Regions from separate parts of the Coraliomargarita algicola genome, predicted to be linked through region 2. Evidence: riboswitches for the same ligand, from Rfam matches in the RefSeq annotation. Region 2 holds a riboswitch; the other holds the start of a gene.
The links. Region 2 has a riboswitch for thiamine pyrophosphate ahead of thiC (phosphomethylpyrimidine synthase ThiC). Riboswitches for the same ligand answer to the same signal wherever they lie in the genome.

Region 1 (12,401 bases), 1.3 Mb from region 2:
TCGCAGCATCTTGTATTTCTTCCGCACAAAAGGGGCATGATTTCATTGCAGGCAATGTCAGCGACTTTGCTGCCCGTAGCAACTTATAAAAAATTGCAGGGAAGGTCCCGCTTCGAAGAACCGAGAATGAGTGTAGCCTTAAGACTCAGCTTGGGGTAGCGCGGCTTCAGCTTGAAGTGCCGCGAGTGCTTCAGAAGTATGCGCTCACTTGCTTTTGCACATCCTGTTTAAATGCTTCTATGAAGCTTAGTATGTAGGCTTCGGGGGAAAGGCTGTCGTCGACGATCAGTGGTGTGAGGTCGACCCCGAAGGCGACGCTTTGAGCATTGTCCACGGAGTGACTGTCGAAGAAGGTCGCGTTGGCTCGGCGGCGACCTTCCACTGCGAGGTCGTAGCGTTTGCCTCCACTGATTTGTGAGACGAACAGGCCGTTTAGTTTTGTCGCGAGTTCGGTGCGCGCGCTGAGGTCCATGATGATTTTTTGGCTATCGGCCAACCAATCGAGATTGCGCCAGACTTCGCAGCCGATCAATTGCTTTGGACGCTGGTCTTGAGGGAGGCGACGAATGGCTTTGATTAAAGAAGCCGCCACGGCGATGTGAGTGCTGTGCTTATCGGCCAGGTTGTGGGTGTAGACGACTTCGGGCTGCGTGGCGCTGAGGATTTTGACTAAATCGTTTTCGATATCATGGTTGTCAGGATCTTTGATGCCAGAGCTCGACAGGTGGAGTTGAGCCATGAAGCTATAGTGCCCGACTCGTGCCGCCTCGCGCTGTTCCTCGGCACGGATGGCTTGCATCTCTTCGTCGGTCACGTGGGCAAATTCGCCGGTGCGAGCACTCCCGGCGCCATTGGTGCAGGTCACGCCGCCAAACCATTGGTTCTTGTTATCATAGCATTTAAGAATGCCGTGCATCGCCATAAACTCCAGATCGTCTTGGTGGGCGCCGACACCGAGGTGGGTCGTGCGGGCCAGTGCCTCCGTGCTGGAGTCTGGAATGTAGAGATCGGAGCCTTGTTGAGAGAACTGTAAGTGCATGCTTATGATTTGAGTTGTGTGAGGGATACTTAGTTGATTTTGGGCAGTGTCGCGGCGGCGATTGCTTGCCCGTGGCGTTTCGTTTTTTCGTCGGGTGTTTGAAATTGAATTGTTTTGGACAATTCTGGAAACTCTAGGTCGAGCACGCGGCGTGCGACTTCCATGATCACGTCGCCGCCCTGACCTGAGCTGACGCGCCCGAGAAACAGTAGATGGCGAAACTCATAGAACTCTGCAAAATGAGCGATCGTATAGCCAAAGTAGGTGCCGATGCTCTGATAAATTGTGAGTGCGCGCTCGTCGCCTTCGGCCATCTTAGTCTGTACGACTTCGAGTTGTTCCGGTAGGCCGAGCCCTTCGCTGACTGTTATGCCTGATCGCGGAAGTAAGCGGCCGAGCGCCTGTTGTGAAAAATACTGCACGCCACAACCATCGTCGCCGCTCCATTCGTCGGTGGCTACGCCATCGCGGTAGTCGACTGGTACGAAGGCGAGTTCGTTAATCCACCCCGTGACGGAGCCCTGCGGGTTGATATAGCCCGCAGCGAGACTGGTTCCCATAGAAATGCCTAGCACTGCACTGTCGTTAATTGCCATGGCACCTGCCATCGCTGTTACGTCGCCGTCGTTGGCTAACTCGAATGGGATGTCATTCCATTCGGCCTTGAGCTCGTAAAAGAGGGGACGAATGAAGTCTTTAAAATCCTGTGGGCTGATGCCGCGATACAGCGAGCCGACTCTAGGTACGTTGTTGATATAGATACCTGCAGCGCTGCCACCAATTGCATCGACTGAGGGCAGGTGTGCGGCGGCTCGTTGGAGACTGTCTTGGATCCCCGCACGGTGATAGGCGGGATCGCTCTCAAAATATGGGCTCCACTTTATTTCTTCGGAGAAGACAACCTCCCCGTCAATCATGGCAGCGCACTTGCGATCGCTACCTCCGAGGTCGAAGCCGAGGCGATTGCCCTTGAGCGAGCCTACGCCTCCAGTCGCGGGTGGAAGCACTTCTTTTAAATCGGAGTGGTCCGCGTTTTGAATTGTAAATTTTTGATCGAAGCATGTCTGGCCCATGAATTCGTAATCAAATTGGCGAGCGCCTTGGGCTGAATAAATAGACTGCAGTTGCTCCACGACTTCGGGGGCATTGCTGATGCGCACCTTGGAGCCGCCCCATGCCCAGAGTAGGAATTTTACAGTGCGTTCGCAGTATTTGAGTGTGTCGGCAGCGTTGTTTGGCGAGACTGGTAGTAGCGTGGTGTCATAGATCCAGGTGGTGCCTTCCGGCCGGTCGATGGCGATTCGGATCTTGCGGCTATTCGGTGCGGCCAGGGCCGCCTTTAAATAGGCGCGATTCCATAGCACAGCTGGCACGAATTCCGAGTCGAGTGGTGGCTTACAAAGTGGTGTGATTTCAATCATCGGATGTGGTATTTATTTGCTATAGCGTTTGAAGCATTCGATGGCTTCGTATTCTGCCAGTCCGAGTGCGTCGTAGATTTCAGCGGTGCCGCAATTGATTTCGCGCGCTAGATCCCAGCTGTTACTACTCTTTTTACTCGCTCTGCCTGGGCTTTGGCTGCGCTGTGTTTGATGCTGGTAGATGCCTTGGATCTTATTTTCGAACTCATCTGGTGAGAGTGGCACCGCCATGTCGATTTCGTGTGCCTCCCACTCATCGGCCGGGCCTTTATATAGCCAGATGTTACAATCTTTGAACCACTCTGAACCCGCACATTGCTCGAGTGCCGCGCTTAGGATTTCAAAGCTTAAGGCAGGCACCGAGAGTGGGTCGTGTCCGTACCCGGTGGCAAAGATTTGGTGTGGTTTGACTGTTTCTAACAGTTCACACATTTTCGCGATGTCCGCCTGAGTCACGATAAAGCGGCGGTAGCGACCTTCTTCGTAGAAGGGTAGATCCATGAAGTGTAAACTCTCTGTGTCGATGCCCAGGGTGCGTGCCGATGAGCGTGCTTCACTGCGACGGATGAGACCTTTGAGTTGGCGTATTTCACTGGTATCTGCGCCGAAACTGCCTTTTTCGTTGAGTTGTGTTTCGACCGTGGTGGCGTAACTTAGATCGGCTTCGCCGATACGGTCAGTGCCGAGTTCAATCATGAGTTCGATCGCGCGACGTACTTCTGTGTCGGGCACAGCCAGATTACCAGAAGTTTGGTACGCGATGGTGACCTGATTGCCGTGCTGTTTTAGACGATTGATGGTGCCTCCCAGGCAATACACATCATCGAGTGGTTCCGGACTTAAGATCAAGGAACGCTTAGGATATGGAGTCGCGCGTTCCGGGCGGTGACTATCGTCTGCGTTTGGTTTACCACCTGGCCAACCGGTAATGGTGTGTTGAGTGACGTTGAACAGTCGTATATTTAGATCGTATGCTGGACCTTGTTCGACCAGCAGGTCGGACATGCCATTCTCAGTATAGTCTTCGTCGACCAGTTTGAGTAGTGATTTGCCTGTCTTTTGGGCCAGCCAGAGCACCGCCTTGCGAGTGGTTTCTTCCGTCCATTCGATGCGGCCGACCAGCCAAGGGTGGCATTGACGCGTGAGTTGGCTCGCGGCGGCCTGGTCGATGCAAAAGGTGCAATTGTTATGCTGTTGCAGGAAGGTGGCGGGAATCGTTTCAGTCTGCTTGCCTTCGACTGTTTGTGCCATGATAGACGCTTTACCCTCACCCCATGCCAATAGGAAGAGTTGGTGAGCGGCCAGGATGGTGCCGACGCCCATGGTGATGGCGTGGCGCGGCACGTTTTCCTCGCCGAGGAAGTCACGTGCGGCGTCGCGACGGGTTAAATTGTCAAGCGTGACCAAGCGGGTCAAAGTTTCAGGTCCCGAGCCTGGCTCGTTGAAGCCGATATGTCCCGTGCGTCCGATGCCGAGGATCTGGATGTCGATACCACCTGCGTCGGCGATGGCTGCTTCATAATCTTTGCATGACTGGAATACCGCGTCGCGGTCGACGAGACCGTCAGGCACATACGTATTCTCCGGCTTGAGGTCGACATGGTCGAAGAGTTGGTCTTGCATGAACTTGCGGTAGCTCTCCGGGTGGTCTCCTGCGAGCCCGTAGTATTCGTCCAAATTGAAGGTAATTACATTGGCAAAGGAGAGCCCTTCTTGCTGGTGCCGGCGAATGAGTTCGCGGTAGAGGCGCACTGGAGTCGAACCCGTTGCGAGCCCGAGAACCGTAGCCTTGCCCGCCGCGTTTCGCTGCTGGATTAAATCGGTGATCGCATCGGCGACCGTCAGGCAGGCTGCATCGGCGCTTTCGTAGATTTGAGTGGGTATGCGTTCGAGTTGGGTGAGTTCAGATACCAGATGTGTCATGCCTGTGATGATATGATTTTTGTTGTGTTAATTACTTGCTTAAATCGGAGTATTTTTTGATGATTTCGGCGATGGATCGCACGCTACAGGTATCAGAGGTATTTCCGTCTCAGATTAGTGATCCGAAAAGTTACTATGAAGGGGCGGATCAGCCTAATCGTATCATCTGTAGTAATGTGATTGTCTTCGAGCGCTTGAGTTGGAAGTCCTTACAGCAGCCGCATGTGGGCAATCGGATGCACCACCGCTACGTGTTGATGCGGGTGTTGAGGAGTGCGGGCGTGGTCAGTGTCGATGGTCAAAATTATCAACTTGATGTAGGCGATGCCTTGTTGGTCACGCCGTACCAGTTTCACCACTATATTGAGATCGAGTCGGATACGTTGCGCTGGTTATTCATTACCTTTGAGTTGGAACAGGGGCAACCCGCCTTGGCCGATTTGAGTTACCGTCGTTTGCGGCCCGATTTACTAACGCATCAGCTGTGGGGCGAAGTTGCGCATTTATGGTCAAGTGATACAGCAGCAAGCAGGCTTGAATTAATTCCTACCTTGGATCGCTTATTGGCCCGTTTACATGCGACCACTCTTCGTTTGCCACAGGTGGAAACGGTGGGCGCGACGACTGGCAACGGCTGGATTGCGCAGGTCGAAACTCTGATCATACGTTCTGTAAGAGAAGGGTGGACCTTTGAAGAAGTTGCGCAGCGAGCCGGCTTTTCGGAACGTCATTTGCGTGAACGATTCGAGAAGCAGATGGGGCTTTCACTGCGTGATTATCGTAGCAACTATCAGTTCCATACCGCGATCTCACTGATGCGTGATGCGAAATGTAGCTTGGCAGATGTGGCTGAGTTGAGTGGTTTTAATTCGCAGTCGGTGTTTACACGTTTTATTCGACGCATGGCGGGCTGCACGCCCCGTGAACTGTGTCGGCAAGTCCGCGAAGGTCGCTATGAACAGAGCTCAGAGTGAGCTCAGAAATGCGCATCACTCTTCTGGATTGGCACCGTAGAGGCCTACGCCCAATTCGCCGGCGATGAAGCGGATCGCCTTCATCGCTTTGATTGAATTGCCTGCTTGATTGACGCGTGGCGAAAAGGCAGCAATTGCAAATTGTCCGGGCACGATGGCCACGATGCCTCCGCCGACTCCTGTCTTGGCGGGCAGGCCAGCACTGTACATCCATGCGCCGGACTCGTCGTAAAAGCCTGCGGTTGCCATAAGTGCCAACAGTTCGGGCACATGCCTACTATTGAGGACGAGCTTCCCAGTCAATGGATTGGTGCCTGCATTGGCTAAAGTTGCGCCCATGATGGCGAGGTCCTTGGTGTTGACCCCCAGAGAGCATTGTTGAGTGTAGACGCGCAATGCTTGCTCGGGATCCGAGTAGAGGCGATTGTAGTTATAGAGTAGGTTGGCGATGGCGCGATTACTCCATGCGGTCTCATATTCGGATTGGTAGACTTCGTCTAGTAAGGGCAATTCAGTGCCTGCGAAATTTTCGAGATTCTCTTTGATTTGTGCCCAACGGTCGCTTTCGGACTCAGCCTGAATGAGGCTAACCGCTGCGATCGCGCCGGCATTTACGAGAGGGTTGGCTGAACGTTGCTCATAGAGCTCTAGAGCCATTTTGGAATTGAAGGGGAGGCCCGTGGGTTCGACGCCGATCTTATCCAGCAATGCTTGTGGGCCCATTTGCTGCATGACTAGGGCCGCCGTAAATGGCTTGGATACGGATTGGATGGAAAATTTGTAATCGATGTCTCCTGCGGTAAATAGCTGGCCGTCCTTGGTGGCGATGACGACGCCAAATAGATCACTGGGTACTGTCGCTAGAATGGGAATATAATCTGCGTTGGCACCATCCTGTAAGTCTTTGTATTTGGAGTAGGCGACATCGACCACGTTTTGTAGGTCGAGTTTGTCGGTGCCCACCTGCCTTGATTCCGCGAGTTGTGTGGCGCCGGCGATTAGCTTGGCCGCGTGGCAAGTCTGCGCACTCAGTAGGGCCAGTAAAATGAGGGCGTTCAATTGTTTCCAGTAGGATTTCCAGTTGAGTGGCTGGCGGGGCGGCGTATTTGAAGGTAATTTCATCCCCGCACTAAAACAATCTTGGTTCTAGAGGCGAAGAGAAAATTGGAGCTAGATCAACCTTGCAAGAGCAGTTAGAAGACAGATGTCAGCACTTAGGGGTATTATTATTTTAAAACCAACTGGCAGGATCTAGTTGATAGAAAGTTTCCAGTTCTTGATAGAGCTCGGGCTGCTTCTTTTTAAGTTGTCGCGGCTTTTCGAAGAAGGTCTCCGTGGCGACAGCAAAGTATTCGGCGGGATTGGTGGCACCGTAGGGATCGAGCAGGGTCTTCTGGCGGTGTCGGACTCGGTCGATGAATCTATTACAATGTTCGCCCAGGACCTTGGCCCAGGTCTGGTAGGCCTCTTGACTTGGCAACAAGGGCACGCCGTCGGTATCGCCATCGCGTGAGTCGAGTTGATGGGCAAATTCGTGGAAGGTCACGTTATGTCCATCATAGATGTTCTCTGCGCCCCGTCGGACCGAATCCCAGGCGAGTATGACCGTGCCATTGGCCCACGATTCACCTAGGCATTTGACTTCGCGGCTAATGATGGTGCCGCCAGGGCCGATTGTTTCGGAAGTGGTGGTGAATGCGCTCGGGTAGAGTAGCACGGTATTGAGTTCCGGATAGGGGCGCTCTGTGTGGTTGAGCACGAGAAGGCACGCTTGCGCGGATACGGTGAGGATCATCTCATCGTCCAGTTCCAGGCCATTGCAGCCCTCGAAAAAGGTGCTGGCTACGAATTGCCCAATCTTTTGATGCAGTCGCTCGCGTAATTCCAGTGGGAGCAGAGGGTAGAGCGGTAGATTTGTTTGTAGGTAGCGGACCCATTCGTCCTTAAAAACGATCTCGGCAGGGGCATCGGTGAAGAAGTCTTGGAGTTTTTCTAGTAGGCTCATTGGGGCGGTAATGAAGTCAATTTTCGCGTAGAGGGCGAATGAAAAAGCCCCGCTCGTTGGAGCGGGGCTTGGAGATGATTCGTGATGGTGATTACCAGCTGTAGTTCGCGGTCACGCCGAAGGTTCGGGGATCGGCCAAACTTTCGTAGCGTTTGATTCCACCGTCCAAATTGTTAAAATAGAATATGCGCTTGGTATACTCTTCATCGAATAAGTTTTTAGCCCAGAGGGTGACAGTCCAATTATCCCATCGGTAACCTAGGGCTGCATTGACGACGGCAAATGAGTCGCGTTTTTCGTTATGGCTATTGGATTCGTAATAATCATCTTTGGCGACTATCTGGGCGTTGCCAAAGAAGCCATCGCCGCGATCATAGGCAAGTCCAACGCTATAGGAATAGCTGGGGGCATTCGCCAAATCGCGCGAGTCTACGGTAATAGTTATTGGATCGTCATCACTGTCCACATCTAATGTCTCATCCACCTCTTCATCGGACTCGAGTGTGTCGTATGCATCACGATCGCTTCCTAAGAGACCTAAAGTCGCATAGAGTGTCCAGGCTTCATCTATATACCATGTAATTTCAGATTCGAGACCATAGTGAGCGGCATTGTCTCCGTTGACCGTGAGATAACGGAAGAATCCGCCTGAGCCCTGAGAGTCACGTAATTGTGCATCCTGGCGTTGGAGATAAAACCCGGTGAGACTAGAAATTATCCGACCGTCGAACCAATGACTGCGTAGTCCGAGCTCGAAGTTATATAGGGTTTCATCTTCATATGTTTCAGGATCGAAATCTAATCGAAACGCACCGGAATTGGCACCACCCGATTTATATCCACGAGCAGCACTGGCAAATGCGGTATGATTGTCGTTTAGATCATGTTCAAGTGTTAGCTTGCCACCGAATAGGGTGTTGGACTCTTCAAAACTGTTTTTGCCGTCAATTAATTCGGTATAATAGTTATTGATTGTATTTGTAGTGAAATCCACTTGGTGATGCTCCAATCGCAGGCCTATACTTAGGCGTGTTGAGTCCGAAAAATTGTGTGCGAATTGCGTGAATATCGCAATCGTTTCGCTGTCGTATTCAGACTCGATATAAGCATCATCGGCCCAGCCAGCGTAAATTTCGTCATAATAGATGCCGGAGTTTTCATTCATTGCGTGGTAGTAAAGCCCGATGGTCCAGCGATCGATCCAGCCCAAGGCATTTTCCTGCTCATTGGAATCGAGTCGCAGTTCTTGAGAAAATACATCACGGTCACGCTCAGTTGCTAAATAAGCTTTATAAGTGGCTGGCAGTGTGGGGTCTTTATCTATGATGTTTGACCAATCCGAATCAAAACTGTAAAGCGAATCCGAAGTCGTATAGCTGGTGATGCTAGTCAAGGTCGCATTTTCTAGACCAGCCCAAGTAATGCGAAAGCTACTACCGAAGGTCTCCTGCTCGTCATGGCCTGGTTCATCTGAATCGGTTTCTGACGGGTGATTCGATAGGTTGAACTCATCGAAGCCATTATCGACATCAGCATAGAATAGGGTTGCATCGAATTGCCAGTCATCGTTGGCGAGCCAGCGAACTTTTAAACGCGTCGTGAGTTCGTCGCGGGCATTCGTGTCGTCCTGATCGAGAAACTGGTTCTCGCGGAATCCATCCTGCTCCAGTTGATGCACGGATAGGCGGAAAGTCAGTTGCTCCGGGTCTGATTCGATGAGGGGACCACCGACTGCGATGCCGCCTGCGCGAAGGTTGTCATTGCCGACGGTGGCTTCGATTTGGCCAGTCCAGTAGGGAGTGGGCTCGTTGCTTACAATGCGAACGACACCACCCGCAGCGTTGGCACCGAAGGCGCCGGCTTGAGGGCCACGCAGCACTTCCACTTGTTCTACATCGAAGAGATTACCCACGGTGCCGACTCCGGTTAAGTCGAGGTCGTCGATCAAGAAGCGCACCGATGAATCCGGGGTCTCGCCTTCATACTGTGAATTTTCTCCGATGCCACGAATTTGGATGTAGCGTGGGCGAGACGAACCGCCGGTCCAGGTCAGATTGGGGATCGAGTTGACCACATCCTCGAAATGCTGGACTCCATTGTTTTCGAGCGCGGCCTGCTCGATTACAGTGACACTGGCGGTGGTTTGCTGAATGTCAGACTCCCATAACTCGCCGGTCACGACGGTGGTGGGCAGTATTTGAACATCCGCTTCTTGGGCGAAGGCGGCGCTGCTGATACTTAGTAGCGTGATGGCGCTGATGTATTGTTTCATTTTGGATCTCAATATTAGTGTTGTTGAGATCCGGCCTTGGGCGATTGAAGGTGAATCGCTCAAAAAAGGACGATCCATTCCTTTTCCTACGCCGGTGTCAACCGGATCAGGTTCAAAGGGATCGCTTCGGCACTATTCGAAGACATCTCAGACCCATGACAGGTCACCCCTAAGGAAGACCGCTAGACAAACGGGGCGGGCGTATCTTTGTCAAGTGCTAGTATTTAAGTGCAGTGTTGTGCCATGCGATTTTCAATGCTTGCCTAGGCTCCGGTGATGGGGTCAGCTAGTGCAATGTCTGAATTACCAAACTGTCCTAAATGTGACTCTGAATATACCTACGAAGATGGTAGCTTGATCGTGTGTCCCGATTGCGGGCATGAGTTTACGCTCGAATCTTTGCAGGAATCTAAGCAGGACGTGGTTGAATTCCGCGACGCTTTCGGTACGCCGCTGGCAGATGGCGACACCGTGACCGTGATTAAAGATCTCAAGGTGGGGGGCACTTCGTCCACGCTCAAGATCGGAACTAAGGTTAAGAATATCCGATTAGTCGGCGGAGATCATGATATCGATTGTAAAATTAAAGGCTTTGGCGGCATGAAGTTGAAGTCTGAATTTGTAAAGAAGGCCTGAGGCGCCCAGTTCAGATGGTTTCAGTTTCGAACAGTTTATGATGCACGTTTCTCTAGCACAATTTGAAGTTGCTCGTGCCGATGCGGCCGCCAACTTGGCGCGCATTGCTGAGCTGGCTGCAGAGGCCAGCGCGGCTGGTTCCGACCTGTTGTGCTTACCTGAAATGTGCACGACTGGTTTTGACTGGGCCTACAATCGAGCTCATCTGAGTTTCGCGGCCGAGGATGCGGCAAATGTGGCAGGATTCGCACAACAACATGGGATCGCGATTTGTGGCTCCATGTTGGAACAGACTGAGTCGGGAAATGCGGCAAATTGTTTTCATTACTTTGACGCTCGAGGGACTGTGTGCGCCCGTTACCGCAAACTGCATCTTTTTACGCTATTTCATGAGGAGCGTCATGTCGAAGCAGGCCATGAATGTGTCTGTTTCGATAGCGATTTTGGTCCGCTAGGCGCTGGCATCTGTTACGACTTACGCTTCCCCGAACTATTTCGGAGAAATACCGAAGCTGGCGCGCGGTTGCATCTCTTACCGGCTGCCTTTCCGCATCCACGTTTGGAACACTGGCGCACGCTAGTGCGTGCGCGTGCGATCGAGAATCAAACTTACTTCATCGCGATCAACCAGTGTGGGGTCGAAGGTCATGATCGCAGCGTGGGCGAAACACAGTATTTCGGACACTCCATGGTCGTCGACCCGTGGGGGGAGATCGTGGCGGAGGCCGGAGAGGATGCCTGTCTCCTGCAAGTGGAGATCGATCCATCTCTGGTGAGCCAGGTTCGCTCCAAGCTGAGCGCTTGGGAGGATCGCCGGGCGGATTTGTTTAGCTTCTAGTTAGTCGTGCATTGTTAGCTTTTAAGCTGTTTGGTGATCGCTTCTGCGAGTTGCTCCAGTCGTTTTTCAGAGACTTTTTGAGCGGTGCCAAGTTCTTGCGCGTAGATCGACACGCGAAATTCTTCGAGCAAGATTCGGTAGGGCTTGACTAGGGGGGCTTGGGCTTTCTTGGCGAGCGTTTCCAATGTGGTCAGTTTATTTTCAAAGGGGGCAATGCGTTGCGATTTTTCGATGTCACGTTGGATGCTTTCTTTGGCACGTTGGGCGCGCCGCATCATTGCTTTTAGGTAGCGGGCGATATGCTGGAGTTCGTCGAACTCGTAGTGATCGAGTAAGTTTGCGGGCGCGATTTGCTCCAGGTGGGCGCGCATACCGGGGTAGATAATGGCTTGGCTGGTCTTCTTTTGTTCTAGCAGTAATTGCACAGCCTCGCGTGCTTCCAAGATGGCGCGCAGGTGATCGGTGAGCTTGAGTGTGATGCCTTTGGATGTGTGGTTGGCATGTTGCAAGGTCTTTTGAAAGTTGGCTTCTCGGAGGGGTAATAAGTTTTCGGTTTTAAATAAGTGGCGTCGTAGATGTGCCCACGCGGGGTCTTTGATACGATCATAGCCGCCGAGTTGAATGAGTAAAATGCCGAGCTTCTTTAGCTCTTTCAGGTCGCGGCGTATCCACGCGATCTCGCGGCCCATACTTTGTTCGGCGAGTTCGGGCCATGCTTTTGCGGTGTGCTGCCGTGCTTGATCCCGGTCGGGACAGAGCCTGAGATGTATCTGGTTGCGCTCGCTGACGAGGGCTGGATATGCTTTGAGTGGTAAGCCAGACTCGCCGCTGAGATCAATGCATTCGGGGGGATTTCCGAAGTTCCATGTGTTCAGATTCTCGCGTTCGTGCTGTGCTGCGGCGGCTTGCCATGCGGGGATTGCGTCCAGACCATTACCGGCGGCGGTCTGTTGGCTCTTGGATTTGAGTTGCTGGCGTAGGTTGTCGAGATCGCGGCTTTGCGCTAAGGCGTCGCCTTTAGTATTCTCAATTTGGATACGTGGCTTGAGGTGTTGGGGGAGTTGAGCTTTGCTCCATTGGTCTTTGTAGGTTTCGATGCCGTAGGCACTGCGCAGTAATTCGCTGAGTTGCTCGGTGAGTGGCCGCTCACTGGGCTTCAATTTCGACTTGAGCTCGCTGGCGCGCTCCTTGAGTGGGTGTAAGCGAATACGAATTTGCTTGGGCAGTGCGCGTAGTAAACATTCGATTTTTTCTTCCAAGTGTCCGGGTACTGCCCAGTCGAGTGTGCCTTGT
Region 2 (12,401 bases):
TGACGCTGATAGCGCAGAATTTCATCTTTGGATAATTCGCTCATAGTAGTATCAGGTGAATGCATAGACAGTTCACTGCAGGTTGCGAACCTTTTGATGCTCCATGATCACACGCCTACGCAGGCACAGCCATCATAGGTCGAGTCCCAATCCTTCCACACCACTTCGTAACCGCCGGCCCTTAGCATCGTGGCGACTTCAGCCGGGCTGCGCTCATCGGATATCTCAAACTGCTCCAAACTCTGCGGATCGACCACATAGCCTCCAGGGTTGGTCTTCGATCCGGCACTTAAACTGGTAATACCGAGCTTGTGCACATGATCGCGAAAGACGGGGCTCTCTCGTGTGGACATCGACAGCTCGACCTCGGAGCTTAGTAAACGATAGGCACAGATCAATTGCACCAGATCCTTATCCGTCATCACCGAGACCGGTTGAAAATCGCCTTCATGCGGACGGATGCGGGGGAAGGATAAACTGTATCGCGTTTTCCAATACGTCTGCTCCATATAACGCAGATGCGTCGCCACCATAAAGGAATCCGTGCGCCAGTCATCCAAACCATACAAAGCACCAAGCCCGATCTTCTTCATCCCCGCACGCCCGAGCCGGTCGGGAGTTTCCAACCGGTAATCGAAATTGCTCTTCATTCCTTTTAGATGATACTTCGCGTAAGAGTCGCGATTATAGGTTTCCTGATAGACCAGCACCGAGCTGAGTCCCGCCTCCATCAAAGTTTCATAGCCCGCCTGATCGAGCGGCTGCACCTCCATCGAAATACTGGAAAAAGTCTGCCGGGCCAGCTCAAAGGCTTTACTCAAATAAGGAATGCCCACCCGCAGATTCGCCTCTCCGGTCACGAACAACACATGATCCATTCCCAGTGCCTTGACGGCTTGCAACTCTTGCAGGATCTCGGCCTCATTTAGAATTTTGCGTGGAATCCGATTGTTCGCGCTGAAGCCACAGTAAGTGCAGATATTACTGCACACATTGGAAAGGTAAATCGGCGCATACATCTGCTGAGTATAGCCAAATCTTTCAACCGTGCGGGCATGACTAAGCGCGGCGAGTGGCTCCAGGTAATCCTGAGCCACCGGAGCAATCAAAGCCTTGAAATCCTCCAAGCTTAACTTACCAACCGGCCGCGACAGAGCAGACTCCACATCCCCGGCAGTCTTCGCGAGAATGGAGGCCTTCGTCTCCTCCCAGGAGAGGCGATGTAATACATCCACAAAACTCATAGCAATTTACACTCCGGCATCTAAAAATGCGGTTAAGGGCGATGAGGCGACAGCTTCGATCGATTGCTGTCCACGCCCCGCTTCATAGCCGAGGCGCCCACACTCAACTGCCATCTTAAAGGCAGCCCCCATGGCAATCGGATCGAGGGCCGTAGCGATCGCGGTGTTGACCAGCACCGCATCGGCGCCGATCTCCATGGCATCGGCCGCATGCGAAGGTAAGCCGAGCCCGGCATCAATGATCACGGGCACCTTGCTTTGCGCGATAATGATCTCCAGAAAACGCCGCGCCGCGAGCCCTTCATTCGTGCCTATCGGAGCCGCCAGCGGCATCACCGCCGCCACGCCCACCTCTTCCAGTCGCTTACATAGCACCGGATCGGCATGAATATAAGGCAGCACAATAAAGCCCTCTTTGACTAACTGCTCCGCGGCTTTCACGGTCTCAATCGGATCGGGCATTAAATATTTGGGGTCGGGATGAATTTCCAATTTCAGCCAATTGGTGCCCAAGGCTTCACGCGCCAATTGCGCCGCAAAAATGGCTTCTTTGGCATCCCGCACGCCGGAGGTATTGGGCAGTAAACTATACCGCTCGGTCTCCATGTATTCCATGATGCCGTCCCCCCCACCCTTGGTCTGCACGCGGCGCATCGCCATCGTCACCAACTGGCTGCCTGTGGCGCGAATGCTATCCTGCATCTGCTGACCGGATGCGTATTTCCCCGTGCCTACGAAAAGGCGGGACTCGAAGGTTTTTCCAGCGATAATGAGCGGCTCTGTTTTCATAATTGATTCAGTAACATTGCATAGGTATCCGAAACATTCGGCTGACGGTATAAGACCGAGCAAATCGCGGCACCAGTCACCCCCAGTGCCAATAATTCTTTAATATCAGTGGGCTCGATTCCACCGATCGCATAACTCGGCAACTCGCCCAGCACTGCTAATATGGCCTGCCAATCGGCAGGAGTGAGCACGGGCGCGAGGTTCTTTTTAGTGTGGGTAAATTTAAACGGGCCCACGCCCACGTAATCCAACACGCCCGCAGCAACCGCCATCTCCGCATCCGCCACCGAATTTACGGTGCCACCGATTAAGAAGTCTGCCCCTGCTCGTGCGCGCGCATCCGCCCAGGGTGTATCCAACTTGCCGAGATGCACCCCATCTGCACCGAGCTTCAGCGCCAGATCCAAACGATCATTTAATATGAAAGTGCTCCCGATCTCACGACAACGAATCATACACTCAAAGGCAATCGGTTCGAGCTGCGCATCCGACAATTCCTTTGAACGCAGCTGCACCCAATCGACGCCCGCGGCGCACAAGGCCTGCACCTGCTCTGTATGCGAACGCTCGATACCGTCAATCGTCAGGCACATATAATTCGGCCAATTCATGCGGCCTCCTTTCGAAAGTGGGCAAAGGCCTCCAGTGGATCGGCCGCTTGCCACAGCGAGCCGTGCACAACCACACCCTCAAATCCGTATGCCATGGCGCGCGCCGCATTCGCCGCGGTAATGCCCCCCAACGCATAGAGCTTTGCAGCGCAAGCGCCTGACAGCGCCGCGGCTAAATCCGCTTCCATCCAGGACGGGCCATAAGCATGCTTGGTGATGGACTGAAATACCGGACTCAAGAAAGCGTAATCCACTTGCTTCAGCAGCGTCTCCAGCTCGTCGAGACGGTGCAAGGAACGCGAACAAATTCGCCCTCCCAGCAAAGCATGATCGACTGCCATGCCATCTTTATAATGCAGGCCCACCGCGTAGCTTTCAGCCAGCACGTGATGCTGATGCAGGGAGATCCGAGCATGCCATTCTGCCGGCACCGCGTCGAGTAATTCCGCGCAGTCCGCCAACGTCCAAGACGGCTTGCGCACATGATAACGCATCAGGCCCGCTTGCAACAAGCGCACGATCACATCTGCCTCGTTGGCGTATTTAGATTCTGGAGACACGGCAATCACTCGCATAGCATTAGCCCCCCTGGGTGGCTTGAATAATCAGCACGGCATCCTCCGCAGCGAGCTGGTAGGCAGCCAGCTCGGCCGCTGGCACAACGGACTGATTGACCGCCACCGCAAGCCCGGGCTTCGACTCAAGCCCGAGCTCCGCGAGCAGTGCCTTTAGCGGCAAGCCTTCGGGCACTTCGCGCGCTTCATCATTTACGCTGATCTTCATGCTTCCGATCCAGCGAGATACACTTCGCCACCCTTGTCTTTAAACTCAGCCGACTTTTCTGCCATGCCCTTTTCCAGCGCTTCTTTTTCCGAAACGCCGAGTTTGGCCGCATACTCGCGCACATCTTCTGTGATTTTCATCGAGCAAAAATTCGGGCCACACATCGAGCAGAAGTGCGCGGTCTTCGCCGAGTCTTGGGGCAAAGTTTCGTCGTGGAAGGACTTCGCTTTTTCCGGATCGAGTGACAGATTAAACTGATCCTCCCAGCGGAACTCGAAGCGCGCCTTCGAGAGTGCATTGTCACGGTATTGCGCGGCCGGATGCCCTTTGCCGAGGTCGGCGGCATGCGCGGCGATCTTATAAGTGATCACTCCCTCGCGCACATCGTCCTTGTTGGGCAGGCCGAGGTGCTCCTTGGGAGTCACGTAGCAAAGCATCGCGCAACCATACCAACCAATCATGGCGGCACCGATGCCGCTGGTGATGTGGTCGTAGCCCGGCGCAATATCTGTCGTGAGTGGTCCAAGTGTATAGAACGGTGCTTCATCGCACCACTCGATTTGCTTCTTCATGTTTTCCTCGATCATGTGCATCGGCACGTGCCCGGGACCTTCGTTCATGACTTGCACTCCGAATTCCCAAGCGCGCCGGGTGAGCTCACCCTGAGTTTTCAGTTCGGCAAATTGCGCCTCATCATTGGCATCTGCAATAGAGCCTGGACGCAAACCGTCGCCGATCGAAAAGGAGACATCATAGGCGGCCATGATTTCGCAAATATCATCCCAGTGAGTATAAAGGAAATTTTCTTTATGGTGCGAGAGGCACCACTTCGCCATGATCGAACCACCGCGACTCACGATGCCCGTCATGCGCTTCGCAGTCATCGGCACAAACGGAAGCAGCACGGCCGCGTGAATCGTAAAGTAATCCACCCCTTGCTCGGCTTGCTCGATCAAAGTATCGCGGAAGATTTCCCAAGTCAGGTCTTCGGCCTTACCGTTGACCTTTTCCAGCGCTTGATAAATCGGCACCGTGCCGACTGGCACCGGGCAATTGCGCAAGATCCATTCCCGCGTCTGGTGAATGTTCTTACCCGTGGAAAGGTCCATCAGTGTATCGCCGCCCCACTTCACCGACCAGCGCATCTTTTCAACTTCCTCTTCGATCGACGAAGCCACAGCGGAGTTACCAATGTTGGTATTAATTTTTACCAGGAAATTCCGGCCAATGATCATCGGCTCCAGCTCGGGGTGATTCACATTACAAGGAATAATCGCGCGGCCGCGGGCCACTTCGGAGCGCACGAACTCCGGCGTAATCTCGTCGGGAATCGAAGCGCCAAAGCTTTGCCCGCGATGCTGGATATTCAGCGAATTTTGATCCGCAGATGCTGAAATTTCGGCACCTTGCTTCTCCGCCTGCAGTTTCATATTTTCACGGATCGCGATAAACTCCATCTCCGGCGTGATGATGCCCGCACGTGCATATTGCAGTTGAGTCACAACCTTGCCTGCCTTGGCGCGAATCGGACGGTGGCGCGTATTGTCGAACTCGATCAACTTGCGTTGGCCATCCTTCATACGGGCCCCCGCCTTATGCACCTCAGAGAGATAGCCATCATCCTGCGGTTTCACCTCGCGGCCCTCATATTCCTCCACGTCGCCACGCTCCCGAATCCACGCCTCCCGCATGCGCGGCAGGCCCTGAGTCACATCACCATGGTAGCTGACGTCGCCCCATGGGCCTGCAGTGTCATAGACGCGCACCGGATCGTTGGGCAATTCGCCAGCGCCATTCGGTAAAATTGTCGGCGAGAGTTTAATCTCACGCATGGGCACCTTCAGGTCAGGACGCGAGCCAGTGATATAAACACGCTCGGAATTCGGGAACAAGGTATGGCTCGAAGTAGTTTCGTTAATGGAATTTTCTGGCATAATTTAAGTGAGTCACGATCCGCCTCACACAGCCTCGAAAAAATCCCGCCCAACAGCCCCAGAGGTCCATTCGACTCGATAATCCCTACGGCGGTGTTAACACGCATCAGGTTCAAAGGATCTACGGGTGGAGCGCACCCAAATCTCAGCTCCACGCCTGGAGCTCTCCTATATCTAAGACCTCCACGCGTAATACATCCTCCACCGAATGCAAATTAAAAACATCGCATTAAGTTCGCGATGACATGACCCAAGACAGTGTGCCCATCCCAGCGATACGGCATGGCGGTTGCTAGGGATCTCCGCATGTATAAAATTTTAATGATACTCAGCAGCACGCTGCTTGCTCTGACGATTGGACACAGTGAAAGCACCCAAACCATCTCCGAAAGGGACGCTAGCGGCGGCACACCAGCGAAACAAATTATGGCTCTACCAGACGATCCCGCCACGACTACCGCCGACCGCGAATTAATGAGCTATGCCTATGCACTCGCTGAGCGTGCGGTCGAACATGGAAACCACCCCTTTAGTGCACTACTCGTCAAAGACGGAGAAATCATCTTTGAATTTGAGAATGCGGTCTACAGCCTGCAAGACGTCACTCAGCACGCGGAAACCGGACTGATCAGTCAGGCCACGCGACAATTCGATCGCGCGACACTGGCGGCCAGCACCCTCTACGCCAGCACGGAGCCCTGCATTATGTGCTGCGGAGCGATACGCTGGGCAGGCATCCGTAAGGTAGTCTATGGCACCACTTCTTCTAAACTCACTGAGGTGATTCGCCAGATCTATCCCGCTGCCGCCAAGAACCCGTTGCCGGAAAGCCCCCTCGCAATCCGGGAAATCTTCCAACGCACCGAGCCGGGAGTTCAGGTCTATGGTCCTCTAATGGAAGCCGAAGGCATTGCCATCCACGCAAAGTCCTGGGGAGAAGACCCCGTGCTACGATCGATCCTTGGCAATCAATAATCTTCGATCTAAAAATCTCAAAATCAAATCTTGGTCATCGGAGCGAAAACACTCAGATTCTTAAGCTATGGCTCAAGATCCCACTCCTCCATTAAGCGAGTCCAGTCTCGCAGCGCTGGCTTCCATTCCTTTCGACGAGGCTCCCTCGCCGGGCTATGTCGTGCATCTGGATCAACTGGAGAAGAACTGCCAGCTCCTGCAATCCGTCTCTGAGCGCTCCGGCGCCAAGGTGCTACTGGCCCTCAAAGGCTTTGCCTGCTTTAGCACCTTTCCACTGATTCGCAAATATTTGAGCGGCACCACTTCCAGTGGCCTACATGAAGCCTTACTTGCGCAGGAATCTTTTGGCCCCGAAGTGCATGTCTACTCGGCCGCCTATAAGCCGGAGGAAATTCAAAAGCTCAGCCGCTTCGCTCACAGCCTGGTTTTCAACTCTGCGGGACAACTGGCCAAAGGCCTCAGCGCGCTGGAAGGCCAGCGACGCCCGGAATTAGGTCTACGCGTCAACCCGGAATACTCTGAAGTGGAGACTGAGCTCTACGATCCCTGCGCACCTTCGTCGCGACTGGGCACCACCCGAGCCGCCCTTGATCGCGCGCTCGAAACGCTCCCCAAGAACCTACTCTCCAATCTGGATGGACTCCACTTCCACGCACTGTGTGAACAAGATGCCGACGCACTGGAGCACACCGCGGAGGCCTTCGAAGCGAAATTTGGCGATCTCATACCCGGGCTCAAATGGCTCAATTTTGGCGGCGGCCACCACATCACACGCCCCAGTTATGATATCGAGCGTCTCATCCGCGTAGTGAAATATTTCCGTGAGCGCTACCAACTCGACGTGTATCTTGAACCCGGGGAAGCCGTTGCACTCCACACCGGCGTCTTAGTCGTGACCGTGCTGGACCTGATCGAGGCGGGGGGCCACCAGATCGCCATCCTCGACAGTTCGGCTACCTGCCACATGCCCGACGTGTTGGAGATGCCCTACCGCCCGGGCATTTTAGGCGCAGGTGCCGCGAACGAGTATGCCCACAGCTACCGATTAGGCGGCATGTCTTGCTTGGCCGGCGATGTGATCGGCGATTATTCCTTTTCACAACCGCTGGAGGTCGGGCAGCGGCTGGTCTTTCTTGACATGTCCCACTACACCATGGTGAAAAACAGCACGTTTAACGGAGTGCCCCTGCCTGCGATCTCGCTCTATTCCGAGCGTGAAGGCCTAAAGACGGTGCGCCGCTTCGGCTATGAAGATTACCGCATGCGCCTTTCCTAATTCAGATATTGAAACCTCACAGTAAGTGCCTAATTTCACAATTTATATTGAAAAAGGCACTCCCACTCCAAGCAAAAGGCATCTTTCTAGGCATACTACTATTGCTCATAGCCGTCGTATCGAGCATAGTAGTTTACACACTACGCCACGACCAAATGGAAAAGACATCTGAACAAACCCAGACACCATGAGGCTCGAAGATCACCCTTTTATTTGTTCCATTTCAGAAGATCGGCGTGCAACAATTGCCGACGAGGTTGAAATACTGACGCTGTCTGACGGCGAAGTGATTTTCTCAGAGAATAGTGCCCCTGATGCGCTCTTTCTGATTCTTGGCGGTAATGTCGCTTTCACCAAAGAGAAACTGGATGGCAGCCTCCAAAGCGTCAGCCAATCTGGAGAAGGTAGCTTTTTTGGCGAAGTTGGCGTGTTTACAGGAGAACACCGCGCTCTGGGTGCCGTCGCCTTGGGCGAGTGCATTGTCGGACGCGTGCCCGAAGCGACTGTAAAAAAAATCATTGAAGATGCCGAACCCGTTCGCCGCATCCTCGAGAGTGTGATCCACCACCTCAAAAGCACGACCGATCACTATATGGACGAGGTCATGCGCACCGAAAAGCTCACACTGGTCGGCACCATGGTCTCCTCGCTACTGCACGACTTCAAAAACCCCTTTGCGATCATCAGCCTAGGCTCTACCATTATCGAGCAACGCTACAAAGAAGATCCCAAAGTTGTCAAAATTTGTGAAAACATTGAGTCCCAGATCAGTCGCATGGTCAACATGGCCAACGACTTGGCAGCCTTTGCACGAGGCGACAGCCAGATTGAGATCGCCGAGGTCAGCATCGACGAACTGTTTCATCACTTTCGCGAGCTCAACACCCCCTTCTTCAAAGACCAAACAATTGAACTGGTAATGGAGGGCAATGGCGTGAGCCTGCAAGGCGACGCAGGCAAGTTACTGCGCGTATTACAAAACTTAATCAGCAATTCAATCGAAGCACTTCACAGTGCGGATATCGACGGAAAAGTCACCGTCACCGCGACTCAGGACGAGCAAGTCGTACGCTTAATCCTCACAGACAACGGTCCCGGCATACCCGTGGACATTCGCGACAACTTTTTTGAACCTTTTGTGACACAAGGCAAAAGCGACGGCACCGGTCTCGGCACCGCCATCGTAAAATCGATCATTAACGCGCACCGCGGCGAGATCGAATTCACGACCAGCGCCGAAGGCACCACCTTTACAATTCTATTGCCCAAAATCGCCAAGCTACGCCCAGCGAAGAAATAGTCAGCTTAGCTGACGCCAACGGCTTGTAAAAACGAACGTGCCAGAATCATGTGCCCGACACCATTAGGGTGCACACGATCCGAGCAGAGTGACTGTGTTGGTTGGTGGGCTAGATAGCGATCAAAGGCCGCTTGCGTATCAACATAAATAGCATCGAACTCAGCTGCCAACTTTTTAGTAATCGCACCATACACATCCATTTTAGCACGCATGGGATCTTCCAAATTGCTTTCTAGAAAATAAGGCGTCATCAAAACCAGACCATCCAACTGTGGACGCGTCTGCGCCAGTAAGCGGCGATAGATCGATTCGTATTCCTCGGGCCCCACTTGCATGGCGCCAAGCTCACTATCGAACTGACGCCAGACGTCGTTAATGCCAATCATTACGGAGAGCCAATTAGGCTCTAAATCGAGCACATCTGTCTGCCAACGCGCTTCTAAATCCGTGACACGATTACCACTGATGCCAGTATTCAAGACCCGCACAGGCAACTCCGGATGCGCCGCACCTAAAATGCTATCCACAAAACTCACGTAGCCTGATCCCAGGCTAGAGGCTCGACGCTGCCCCAAAGGACGGCCACGACCACAATCAGTGATAGAATCACCAATAAATAACAATTTCTGATTAGCTTGGAATGGGATACTCATGGCGAAGTAATTCAACGCCGCATCCGAGTGAAGCAAGTAAATATATTCGAATGGGTCTACTTTAATCCATCAATGCACTTGTTGGGACAATTCACAGAACTTCATACAAGTATCCATCAACTCGATACTATTGGAAGGCGTGAGGTCCTTGCGGCACATAGTGGAAACAGCGAGTCCCCGCCGCAGGCAATCCAGCTCTTCTTTGCCTCCCATTAATCCATCGATAAAACCTGCACAAAATGCGTGATCCACTCCGGCCGAACCTGCGCGCTCTTCCCATGGCAAAAAGTAGCCATTCGTTTTGTAGAAGCTACCATCAGCGCCCACATAGACGGCCCCAGCGCCCGAATGAATGATAACTGCGATCCGTAGACCAGTATCTAAAATTTGTTGAGCCGCCTTACGAGCGAGCACCGGATCAAAGATACTATCCGAATATAAACTAGTTTGAGTGATCGTTTCCGCAACGCGATCATTAACGATCACATAGTCGCTTTCAGATAGCGTGTCTGTGAAATCTTCGAGACTGGCCCCACGATCCAAAGGTGCAAATTCGATAATTGTCGTCACCCCTCGCTTGCGAGCATCGCGGATAAGCTTAGTCGACTCCGCACGGCCGGTGCTAGGATCCACTGACTCTAGTTTACCCAACGCGCCCAAAGATCCTAGAAACAAATAATCCGGCTTAGCCGCATCAAGTTTAACATCATGACGCGTAAAGTTCCCCCCGCCCCGGCGAAATGAAAACAGGTGTGACGCCCGGATTCTTCCACAGTAAACACATCCGTATACCCCGTAGCTGCGCTGCGATCGTAGCTAAGTTGAGAAATGTCGATGCCGTGCTTATTACATGTCTCGACTATAAATTTCCCATCCAGATCCTGAGCGATCCGACCAGCGGCTTTTAAATGAGCACGGGTGCCAAGCTTTGCCAGATCGACCAGCAGATTAAAAGGAGCACCTCCGTTACTGATCACCTCTCCGGTAATCTTAGAGCTCGCCCGTTCACTCGGGTAGTGCTTCACCGTTTTATGATAGTCGACCACAAAAGTGCCCGCAGCGAGAATGGTTGGTTTGTTTGATTGCTTGCCCATAACTGTCGTTCGTTGAGATGATTGTTTTATTTATTTTCGGCCGTCAGGAACGTGAGTATAATAACCCAAATCGTGATTGCCAAGATAGCGAGGGGAAGCTGTAGACTGCTTGGAAAGCTATAAATGATACTGACCATAGGGATCCAGAAAGCCCAGTTCGTGATCAACACCGGGAGCACTCGCATGCCCCAAAAAGTTTTAAGAGGGCGCATGCTCTGCCAGACGCGAGAAAACCTGAACTGGTTTTCCTTCCAAATAAAAAGAATGGTTTGGTAGGGGTTCGCAAAGAAGACAGTCCAACCGAACTGGTCGAGTAAGACCTTGCTAGCCAAAGTTCTAAAATCCTGAGCTTCACCAAACCACAGCGCCTGCTGCTGGTAGAATCCTGCCTGCAGCACACCCAAGACCCCAAACACCATTAAATTGAATCCAGCGTTCAGTGTATTCTCCTTAGTCCAGCCCTTCTTGCGACCAGCCAGCATACGTACCAACTCAGCAAGTACCCCCACAGAAAGGCCCATACCTAAGAATGGGAACAACAGGCCCAGACTTATCTGCAAACGCTCTAAACCATAGAATAAATAGCTAGCAGGCGGCACCCAATAATAGACGAGAGCCACCAGCGCCATAATCCCCCAAACCAAGCAGGCAGGTAGTAAACTTTGCCGCACAGCCCGAATTCCAGCATAAGTGCTATGCTCTAGGATTTCATGCCAATCAGGTTGATCGCTGGGTAATTCAGGGGGGAAATGCCAATCCCCCGAATTCGAAGCGGCCAAATTTCTGCCACGGAAATAACGACGAGAGGATGCAGTCGAGCACCCCTCAATCACGCCAGATTGAAAGGCATCATTGATAATAAACATCTGATTACTTCCCCGCTAAATGAATCGAACGATAGCTTGGGGCGAAGCAATTAAGTGAGATAATCCAAATACTGACTGCCATGATTGATACAGCCAGTTGGAGTTCAGTAGGAAAACAAAAAATGATCGCACTCGCTGGTAGCCAGTAGCTCCAGTTAATGATCAGTGCTGGCATAATCTTAAGAGCGAAAAACTCTGAAAAGCTGGGACACTCAGCACGTAAACTCTTACCGGAAAAGCCATGCGCTTTCCATGCAAAGAGAAAGGTTTGTGCCGGACAGACCAAAAACAAAGTCCATGCAAATTGATCAAACATGACCTTACGAAGAATTATTGAGAATGAAGTGCCTTCTCCATAAATATTGGCCAGCAAGTAATAAATAGGATCCTTGGCAGTCGCGATGACACCAAACATCATGAACATAAATAAAAAGTTCACGGTGTTCGATCGAGTCCAACGGCGCGTGGCGCTCCGTCGTAATTTCATGTATTCCGACAGAAAGCCTACAGTGAGTCCCATGCCGAAGAATGCAAACGCGGGCCCGAGATTACTTTTTAAAATAGCAATTTGATTCAACGTGTTCTCAAAAAATGGAAAAACCGCGTACATGAGCGCCAGGATCACCATAGAAAAAATCGCAAGTAATGCGGGCACGGTATTCATACGAACTGTATCAAGGCCTATTTGAATACTTTCACGAAAATTCGCATCCAAACCAGCATCTGCAAGTAGGCTAGAGGATTGAATCGCCGAGGCATGCTTCTCGACGTAATTTCTCGAGCGGCAATAGCGATGCATGGAAACCGCGTCGACTTCTTCATCGACGGTTCCGAATTCAGTAATGTGTGGACTAATTGTACTCATAATTTTGATCT

Region 1: it holds a riboswitch for thiamine pyrophosphate, as region 2 does, so the genes downstream of both, SH580_RS20260 (TonB-dependent receptor) here and thiC (phosphomethylpyrimidine synthase ThiC) in region 2, are expected to answer to the same signal.

The regions. Positions count from the first base shown of each region.
Region 1 covers NZ_CP138858.1:4,933,840-4,946,240, forward strand. The annotation lists gene SH580_RS20225 (hypothetical protein) at 1-46, opposite strand, end outside; gene SH580_RS20230 (PIG-L deacetylase family protein) at 191-1,039, opposite strand; gene SH580_RS20235 (hypothetical protein) at 1,069-2,460, opposite strand; gene nagB (glucosamine-6-phosphate deaminase) at 2,473-4,383, opposite strand; gene SH580_RS20245 (helix-turn-helix transcriptional regulator) at 4,443-5,357, shown strand; gene glsA (glutaminase A) at 5,373-6,479, opposite strand; gene SH580_RS20255 (M90 family metallopeptidase) at 6,589-7,362, opposite strand; gene SH580_RS20260 (TonB-dependent receptor) at 7,454-9,634, opposite strand; TPP riboswitch at 9,701-9,815, opposite strand; gene SH580_RS20265 (zinc ribbon domain-containing protein YjdM) at 9,929-10,270, shown strand; gene SH580_RS20270 (nitrilase-related carbon-nitrogen hydrolase) at 10,308-11,108, shown strand; gene hrpA (ATP-dependent RNA helicase HrpA) at 11,123-12,401, opposite strand, start outside.
Region 2 covers NZ_CP138858.1:3,651,847-3,664,247, reverse strand. The annotation lists gene moeB (molybdopterin-synthase adenylyltransferase MoeB) at 1-44, opposite strand, end outside; gene thiH (2-iminoacetate synthase ThiH) at 108-1,244, opposite strand; gene SH580_RS15135 (thiazole synthase) at 1,251-2,033, opposite strand; gene thiE (thiamine phosphate synthase) at 2,030-2,644, opposite strand; gene SH580_RS15125 (thiamine phosphate synthase) at 2,641-3,219, opposite strand; gene thiS (sulfur carrier protein ThiS) at 3,224-3,427, opposite strand; gene thiC (phosphomethylpyrimidine synthase ThiC) at 3,424-5,361, opposite strand; TPP riboswitch at 5,427-5,541, opposite strand; gene SH580_RS15110 (nucleoside deaminase) at 5,668-6,336, shown strand; gene nspC (carboxynorspermidine decarboxylase) at 6,404-7,612, shown strand; gene SH580_RS15100 (sensor histidine kinase) at 7,800-8,912, shown strand; gene SH580_RS15095 (SGNH/GDSL hydrolase family protein) at 8,918-9,565, opposite strand; gene SH580_RS15090 (PfkB family carbohydrate kinase) at 9,635-10,198, opposite strand; gene SH580_RS15085 (carbohydrate kinase family protein) at 10,231-10,659, opposite strand; gene SH580_RS15080 (hypothetical protein) at 10,686-11,525, opposite strand; gene SH580_RS15075 (hypothetical protein) at 11,530-12,390, opposite strand.